DNA from 4 places in the Klebsiella electrica genome. Region 4 is predicted to be linked to each of the others. Evidence: predicted binding sites of a transcription regulator. Region 4 holds the regulator's gene; each other region holds the start of a gene.
The links. Region 4 encodes CRP, which controls carbon source genes, mostly activating them, when cyclic AMP is high. Its sites were predicted from a motif close to ATGTGANNNNNNTCACAT; they were not measured.
Positions count from the first base shown of each region.

Region 1 (2,204 bases), 2.5 Mb from region 4:
TTCTGGCAGTACTTTACCGACTGCTTTAGCAGCACCGGTAGAGGACGGGATGATGTTCTGTGCTGCGCCGCGGCCGCCGCGCCAGTCTTTGTGAGACGGGCCGTCAACGGTTTTCTGAGTTGCGGTGGTCGCGTGAACGGTGGTCATCAGGCCTTCGATGATACCGAAGTTGTCGTTGATGACTTTAGCCAGCGGAGCCAGGCAGTTGGTGGTGCAGGATGCGTTAGAAACGATGTCCTGGCCTTCGTATTTGTCAAAGTTAGCGCCTTTAACAAACATCGGAGTGTTGTCTTTGGACGGGCCAGTCAGAACGACTTTTTTCGCGCCAGCAGTGATGTGTTTACGAGCGGTTTCGTCAGTCAGGAACAGACCGGTTGCTTCAGCAACAATGTCAACGCCTGCTTCGTTCCACTTCAGGTTAGCCGGATCACGTTCAGCGGTAACACGGATTTTTTTACCGTTAACGATCAGATGACCGTCTTTCACTTCAACGGTACCGTTAAAACGGCCGTGAGTGGAGTCATACTTCAGCATGTATGCCATGTAGTCAGCGTCTAACAGGTCGTTGATTGCAACGATCTCGATGTCAGAACGTTCCTGAGCAGCACGGAAAACAATGCGACCGATACGGCCAAAACCGTTGATACCTACTTTGATAGTCATATATTCCACCAGCTATTTGTTAGTGAATAAAAGGTTGCCTGTAAAATTACAAAAACCTTACGCAGCGTCAAGCGGAATCGTGTCAATCATTGCGACAAATCAATCCTGAGCACACCTTTTGCACGATTGATTTGCCTCACTCTCCCTTTGAGCCCAATTCCATATTGGGGCTGCGCCTGGAATTTTAAAGGCCATTGAAGATAAAAATGAGATGTCTGTCACAATTATCTGGCTGTCTTTTGGCTCCGGATAAGTTTAGAACAAAAGTCCACGCTTCATTGTTAATGTTTTGTTAGAATCGGGGCGTAAAGTTGTCCTTTCACAGTGAGAAGCAAGCACATGGCGAATAAACCCTCCTCGGACGAGCTCAAAAAAAATTTGAGCGAGATGCAGTTTTACGTGACGCAGAATCACGGTACTGAGCCGCCGTTCACCGGGCGACTGCTCCACAACAAACGGGACGGCGTCTACCACTGCCTGGTGTGCGATGCGCCGCTGTTTCACTCGCAAACGAAGTATGATTCAGGCTGCGGCTGGCCGAGCTTTTACGAGCCGGTGAGCGAGGAGGCGATTCGCTATCTGAACGATGACTCCCACGGGATGCAACGCACGGAAATTCGCTGCGGAAATTGCGATGCGCATCTGGGGCATGTGTTTCCGGATGGACCGCAGCCGAGCGGGGAGCGTTTTTGCGTCAATTCGGCCTCATTAAGCTTCAATGACAACGATAATGGCGAGCAGATTAAAGGTTAAAGAAACGATTCAGCAAATTATTCCAGTGCGGAGTTGAACGGATCATGGAAATCGAGCAAATAATAGACAGTATGACGCCGGAAGTGTACCAGCGACTGGCGACGGCGGTGGAGCTGGGAAAATGGCCAGATGGCGTGGCCTTAACGCCCGAGCAGAAAGAGAACAGCCTGCAGCTGGTGATGCTCTACCAGGCGCGGCATAACAGCGACGCGCAGCACATGACCATCGACACCAACGGCCAGATGGTGATGAAGAGCAAGCAGCAGCTGAAAGAGGATTTTGGCATCGCCCCCCGACCGATTGCGACGCTGAAAATGCACTAGCCAGTGGCCTGATGCCCGGTGCCGGGCCTGAGGCAGGATTACGCAGGCCCGTTAAGACCCCGCTCCGTCGGGCCTGAGGCAGGATTACGTAGGCCCGTTAAGACCCCGCTCCGTCGGGCCTGAGTCAGGATTGCGCAGGCCCGTTAAGACCTCTCTGCAGGGCCTGAGGCTGGATTACGTAGGCCCGGTAAGGCAACGCCGCCACCGGGCAAGGTTGTGACAACTGACAACTCGGGTAAAACGCCGCTCACACCACCCAGCGGCCGATCGCCGCATAAGGTTTAATCCCAGGCGACGCCGCGAGCTGCTTCGCCTGCTGATTATGGTCATCGTCGCCATACTCCCAGAACATGACCCCCGCCAGACCTTTTCGCTGAATGTAATCAGCCTTTATCGCCACCGAACGAAGGGCGTTGAATCTGCGAGTCAGCTCAATTTGTAGTCAAAGCGATGCGGGGAAATGGC
Region 1 is NZ_CP041247.1:3,129,275-3,131,478, reverse strand. It holds gene gapA (glyceraldehyde-3-phosphate dehydrogenase) at 1-663, opposite strand, end outside; gene msrB (peptide-methionine (R)-S-oxide reductase MsrB) at 1,003-1,416, shown strand; gene Electrica_RS15000 (YeaC family protein) at 1,461-1,739, shown strand; partial or broken gene Electrica_RS28920 (hypothetical protein) at 1,987-2,145, opposite strand.
Region 1: a site for CRP is predicted at 870-887, ahead of msrB (peptide-methionine (R)-S-oxide reductase MsrB). Genes of this name have one in related genera too.

Region 2 (2,204 bases), 440 kb from region 4:
TGCCGCGCTGGCGACGGTTATCGCCTCGCAGGCGGTCATTTCCGGGGTCTTTTCGCTGACTCGCCAGGCGGTCCGTCTGGGATATCTGTCGCCGATGCGGATTATTCATACCTCGGAAATGGAGTCCGGACAGATTTATATTCCGTTCATCAACTGGCTGCTGTATGTCTCGGTGGTCATCGTGATTATCAACTTCGAACACTCTTCGAACCTGGCGGCGGCGTACGGGATCGCGGTAACGGGAACCATGGTGCTGACCACGATTCTCTTCACTACGGTTGCGCGTAAAAACTGGCACTGGAATAAGTTCTTTGTGGCGTTGTTCTTTATTGCCTTTATGAGCATTGATTTTCCGCTGTTCTCGGCCAACCTCGATAAGATTGTTTCCGGCGGCTGGCTGCCGTTAACGCTGGGTCTGGTGATGTTCACCGTGATGACGACCTGGAAAAGCGAACGTTTCCGTCTGCTGCGTCGGATGCATGAACACGGTAACTCTCTGGAAGCGATGATCTCTTCCCTGGAGAAATCACCGCCGGTTCGCGTACCGGGAACCGCCGTGTATATGTCCCGTGCGTTGAACGTGATTCCTTTTGCGCTGCTGCATAACCTCAAGCACAACAAGGTACTGCACGAACGCGTGATTCTGCTGACGCTGCGTACTGAAGACGCGCCTTATGTGCATAACGTTCGTCGCGTGCAGATTGAGCAGATTTCACCGTCTTTCTGGCGCGTGGTCGCCAGCTACGGCTGGCGCGAAACGCCAAACGTGGAAGAGGTGTTCCATCGCTGCGGGCTGGAAGGTCTGAGCTGCCGGATGATGGAGACCTCGTTCTTTATGTCGCATGAGTCGTTGATTATCGGCAAACGGCCTTGGTATTTGCGTCTGCGCGGAAAACTGTACCTCCTGCTGCAGCGTAACGCCCTGAGGGCGCCGGATCAGTTTGAAATCCCGCCAAACCGGGTAATTGAACTCGGTACCCAGGTCGAAATCTGATGCTCTGAAGCCCTTCCTCGTGAAGGGCTTTTTTTGCTTTTTTGCCCCGCTTCACTTTTCCTTTCCGGCGTTTGCGAAACGTTTCGATGGCGATCACATTTCTCTCTTCTGGTGATGGTTTTTCGTGCGCGTATTGACAATACTTATGACAGCGAAACGTTTCGCTAGTGGAGCAAAAGAGAAAAATGAAAAAAGGCACCGTACTTAACGCTGATATTTCTTCGGTTATCTCCCGCCTGGGTCATACCGATACGCTGGTGGTCTGCGATGCCGGTTTACCGGTTCCCCGCAGCAGCGCGCGCATCGATATGGCATTAACCCATGGCGTTCCCTCCTTTATGCAGGTTCTGGAGGTGGTAACGGCGGAAATGCAGGTTGAGGCGGCGATCCTCGCGGAAGAGATAAAGACTCACAATCCGCAGCTCCATGCGACGTTGCTCACTCACCTTGAGCTGCTGCAGCAATACCAGGGAAATACCATTGACATTCGTTACACCAGTCATGAGCAGTTTAAAAAACAAACCGCAGACAGTCAGGCGGTGATTCGCAGCGGGGAGTGTTCCCCGTATGCGAACGTTATTCTCTGTGCCGGCGTCACGTTCTGAGGTCGCCGATATGGAAGCCTTATTGCAATTAAAAGGGATCGATAAAGCGTTCCCTGGCGTGAAGGCGCTCTCCGGCGCCTCGCTCAATGTCTATGCTGGCCGCGTAATGGCGCTGGTCGGCGAAAACGGCGCCGGCAAATCCACGATGATGAAGGTGCTGACCGGGATCTATACCCGCGATGCCGGCTCACTGCTGTGGCTCGGCAAAGAGATCACCTTCAACGGACCGAAATCCTCCCAGGAAGCCGGTATCGGCATTATTCATCAGGAACTCAACCTGATCCCACAGCTGACGATCGCGGAAAACATTTTCCTCGGTCGTGAGTTCGTCAACCGGTTTGGCAAAATCGACTGGAAAACGATGTATGCCGAAGCCGACAAACTGCTGGCGAAGCTGAACTTACGCTTTAACAGCCAGAAACTGGTGGGCGATCTGTCGATTGGCGATCAGCAGATGGTTGAAATCGCCAAGGTGCTGAGCTTTGAGTCGAAGGTCATCATTATGGATGAACCCACGGACGCATTGACCGATACCGAAACGGAATCTCTGTTCCGCGTCATCCGCGAGCTGAAAGCGCAGGGGCGCGGGATTGTCTATATCTCTC
Region 2 is NZ_CP041247.1:5,225,155-5,227,358, reverse strand. It holds gene kup (low affinity potassium transporter Kup) at 1-994, shown strand, start outside; gene rbsD (D-ribose pyranase) at 1,180-1,599, shown strand; gene rbsA (ribose ABC transporter ATP-binding protein RbsA) at 1,610-2,204, shown strand, end outside.
Region 2: a site for CRP is predicted at 1,076-1,093, ahead of rbsD (D-ribose pyranase). Genes of this name have one in related genera too.

Region 3 (2,204 bases), 250 kb from region 4:
GATTAACCTCATCGATCCGCAGGCTGCCATCGGCTACACGGGCTTCCAGTTCATCAAGGCCGCGGGCTACTTTCTCCCGCTGGCGCAGCAGCTCGCTTTCTGACTGCTGCGCCGCCGGACGGGTCTTTTCGCGTACCAGCGCCTGCGCCGCCTCCATTACGCCGTCGGCCAGCGCCTCCAGCTGGCGCATTTTCAACGCCGCGTTCGGGTCCGATGGCACCATTCCCGGCGCAGCGTCGAGCTGTTCAAGGTATTGCGCGATAATGGGGGAGTCATACCAGCATTCGCCGCTGTCCGTGACCAGCACCGGCACCTTACCCAAGGGATTGTATTTCCCGACGCCGTTCACCTCCTGGTAGGGAAATTCATTGACGAATTCGAAGGGGAGGTTTTTCTCCAGCAGAATGACGGAGATTTTACGCACAAAGGGACTGGTGTAGCTGCCGATCAGTTTCATTGCCTGCTCCTTTCGCCCACAAAAAGATAAGTATGGGTCAGGCGCAGGCAAAAGGCAGGTCAGACTTCACGTCAATCGCCTGGCTGACTTTCCGATAGCGCGGGTAGTCTTTGTAGAGCCGGTCGCGCTCGGCGGAAACACGCACCGTGTTCGCCTGCGCTTCAGAAAGCTGTGCCTTCAGGGTATTGATGCTGTGCAGCGCGGTCACCAGATCGGCCTGCAGTCTGTCGACCCGGGCCTGATAGCGCACGGGATCAATCGGGCGCGCAGAGTTTGTCGGCGATCACATCCGCAAAATTCAACCAGTTATTTTTTGTGAACAACATCACAATATAGAGACAAACCAGAAACAATATTATGTGATGTAATTCACATTAATTAACCTAATCGGGTTAATTTTGACCCGTTGCGTTTTTTTTGCACACCAATTTTGTGATGAGAATCACTATAAATAGCTATCAGATACCTATATTCATGTGATCAAGGTCACACAAAAACCCACCAACTGGACAGTTTAATGATTCAGTGCCAGATTCGCTTTATCAATCAGGGTCCGGCGACCTCTGCCGCCATATTCACAACAAGCCTCAGGCTTTTAGCCTACGCGATAAGCAAAACAGAAGAAGGGGTGTTTTATGTCATCCGATATCAAGATCAAGGTGCAAAGCTTTGGTCGTTTCCTCAGCAATATGGTGATGCCAAACATCGGCGCGTTTATCGCGTGGGGTATCATTACCGCATTATTCATCCCGACAGGGTGGTTACCAAACGAGACGCTGGCGAAATTAGTCGGCCCGATGATCACCTACCTGTTGCCGCTGCTTATCGGCTATACCGGTGGTAAGTTAATTGGCGGTGAGCGTGGTGGCGTCGTCGGCGCTATTACCACAATGGGCGTCATCGTCGGCGCGGACATGCCGATGTTCCTCGGCGCGATGATCGCAGGTCCGCTGGGCGGCTGGGCGATTAAACATTTCGATAGCTGGGTAGACGGTAAGATTAAGTCCGGTTTCGAGATGCTGGTGAACAACTTCTCTGCCGGTATTATCGGGATGATCCTCGCGATTCTGGCATTCCTCGGCATTGGCCCGGCGGTTGAGGTTCTGTCTAAAATTCTGGCGGCAGGCGTTAACTTCATGGTTGTCCATGACATGCTGCCGCTGGCATCAATCTTCGTTGAGCCAGCGAAAATCCTGTTCCTTAACAACGCCATCAACCACGGTATCTTCTCGCCGCTGGGTATCCAGCAGTCTCATGAGCTGGGTAAATCCATCTTCTTCCTGATTGAAGCCAACCCGGGTCCGGGGATGGGCGTGCTGATGGCATACATGTTCTTTGGTCGCGGTAACGCGAAGCAGTCCGCAGGCGGTGCCGCAATCATCCACTTCCTGGGCGGTATTCACGAAATCTACTTCCCGTATGTGCTGATGAACCCGCGTCTGATCCTTGCCGTGATTCTCGGCGGTATGACCGGTGTGTTCACCCTGACTATCCTCAACGGCGGTCTGGTTTCTCCTGCCTCCCCAGGTTCTATCCTGGCGGTGCTGGCGATGACGCCGAAAGGGGCGTACTTCGCTAACATCGCGGCAATTATTGCGGCCATGGTCGTCTCCTTTGTGATCTCCGCCATTCTGCTGAAAACCAGCAAAGTGAAAGAAGAAGATGATATCGATGCTGCGACCCGTCGCATGCAGGATATGAAAGCCGAATCCAAAGGCGCGGCCACACCGCTGTCTGCAGGTACCGT
Region 3 is NZ_CP041247.1:148,849-151,052, reverse strand. It holds gene Electrica_RS00735 (glutathione S-transferase) at 1-457, opposite strand, end outside; partial or broken gene Electrica_RS00730 (hypothetical protein) at 534-716, opposite strand; gene Electrica_RS00725 (PTS mannitol transporter subunit IICBA) at 1,093-2,204, shown strand, end outside.
Region 3: a site for CRP is predicted at 932-949, ahead of Electrica_RS00725 (PTS mannitol transporter subunit IICBA). Genes of this name have one in related genera too.

Region 4 (2,204 bases):
ATGCTGCCAGGCAATTTTCTCCAGCGCGCCGATTTGCTTATCCATATGAAAGCGTTGCGGATAGCGGTGGTAGAGAATGTCATCGGCCACTACCCGCAGGCGGGCGGCAACGGTTTGCGCGTTCCAGCGGATCACCGCTTCGGCATGGCTGCGCTCCACCAGTTTTTGTACTTCTTCCGGTTGGTGCAGGCTGACGGAGATATGTTCCTGTAAATCCAGCGCCATCTGAAACACCCGCAGCAGGCGCTTTTGGTCGTTGCGCTGGTTTGCCGCCAGCATATGCATCTGCTGGTAGCATTGGGTGATCAGGTCCACTACCTTCTGCTGGCGCGTGAGCAACGGCGGCAGCGAAGTGCCCGGATCGATGTGCTGGGTCAGCAGGCTGTATTTGGCTTCGCAGTAGTTAGCCAGCTCCCGATAGAGCAGGCTCAGCGATTCACGCAGCGGCTGCTCGCGCCATAGCCAAAACCAGAACCAGCTAAACAGGCCGTACCACAGCGTCCCGAGGGCGTAGATCAGCAGCGGCTCCCAGACGGGCATATTGCCAGCGAGGCTCAGGGTGAAGATAGCGGCAATGAGCGAAGCGGGCAGTAGCCTGGCGTGCAGAGAGCTGATCTCCGCCGTTACGCCGAGCAGCAGCGTCAGGCCACTGAGAATCAAGGGCAGCGGGATGTCCTGCTGAAGAAGAAGCTGGACAACCAGACTACAGCCGGCAAATAACGAACCGCCAATAATCAGACGCTTAAAAAAGCGTTTGTGCGGGGTATCCAGACCGGCGACGTTACAGCAGGCGGGTACCAGCGAGAACAACAGACCTTGCTGTAAGTGCCCGAGGAGGAGGCCTGTTGCAACCGGCAAGCACAACACCAGCGTTTGCCGCAGTGCATAGTTGACTTCCGGGTGGTAAATCAGCCTGCGCCACATAGGGGAAACAAAAACGGCGTATTGCGGACGCAACACGCCGTTTTTATCGACTTAACGGGTACCGTATACGACGATAGTTTTACCGTGGGCGGAGATCAGATTCTGATCTTCCAGCATCTTCAGGATACGGCCAACGGTTTCACGGGAACAACCCACGATCTGACCGATTTCCTGGCGGGTAATTTTAATTTGCATACCATCAGGGTGGGTCATCGCATCCGGCTGTTTTGCCAGGTTCAGCAGCGTCTGAGCGATGCGCCCGGTGACGTCGAGGAAGGCAAGGTTACCCACTTTTTCTGAGGTCACCTGCAGACGGCGAGCCATCTGCGATGACAAGCGCATCAGGATATCCGGGTTAACCTGAATGAGCTGACGGAATTTTTTGTAGGAGATTTCGGCCACTTCACATGCGGTTTTCGCACGTACCCAGGCGCTACGCTCCTGGCCTTCTTCAAACAAGCCTAATTCACCGATGAAATCGCCCTGGTTGAGGTAAGAGAGGATCATCTCTTTACCTTCTTCATCCTTGATGAGCACAGCCACAGAGCCTTTGACGATGTAGTACAACGTTTCTGCTTTTTCACCCTGGTGGATCAGCGTGCTTTTAGATGGGTACTTATGAATGTGGCAATGAGACAAGAACCATTCGAGGGTAGGGTCTGTTTGCGGTTTGCCAAGCACCATGCGCGGTTATCCTCTGTTATAAGCTATCTCCGGGTGCCGACACTACACGGCATCCGGGCATGCAATCGTATTGTTTCCCTATGCCTGGGAAACGGGCTGGTGATTTTTCTTCAGCCTGTAATGTGAACTCCTCTGCATACATGCAGTACATCAATGTAATACTGTAGCATCCCGACTGTTTTAGCATAGCTTTTGCCGTATGTCTCCTGGTGTCTCGCTTCAGCATGATGCAGGTCGCCTTCCGTTGCGAGAATTGTTATGTACGCGTAATCTGTCAGGAAAATTGCAACCTTGGAGTTAAATTTTATGCAAGCTCGTGTGAAATGGGTGGAAGGGTTAACCTTCATCGGAGAGTCGGCGTCAGGTCACCAGATTCTGATGGACGGCAACTCCGGAGATAAAGCGCCAAGCCCGATGGAGATGGTGCTGATGGCGGCGGGCGGATGCAGCGCTATTGATGTCGTGTCTATTTTGCAGAAAGGTCGCCACAACGTGACTAACTGTGAAGTCAAGCTGACGTCTGAACGTCGGGAAGAGGCGCCGCGCCTGTTTACCCATATCAATCTGCATTTTATCGTCACCGGCAAAGAGCTGAA
Region 4 is NZ_CP041247.1:400,427-402,630, forward strand. It holds gene Electrica_RS01795 (YccS/YhfK family putative transporter) at 1-924, opposite strand, end outside; gene crp (cAMP-activated global transcriptional regulator CRP) at 976-1,608, opposite strand; gene Electrica_RS01805 (OsmC family protein) at 1,915-2,204, shown strand, end outside.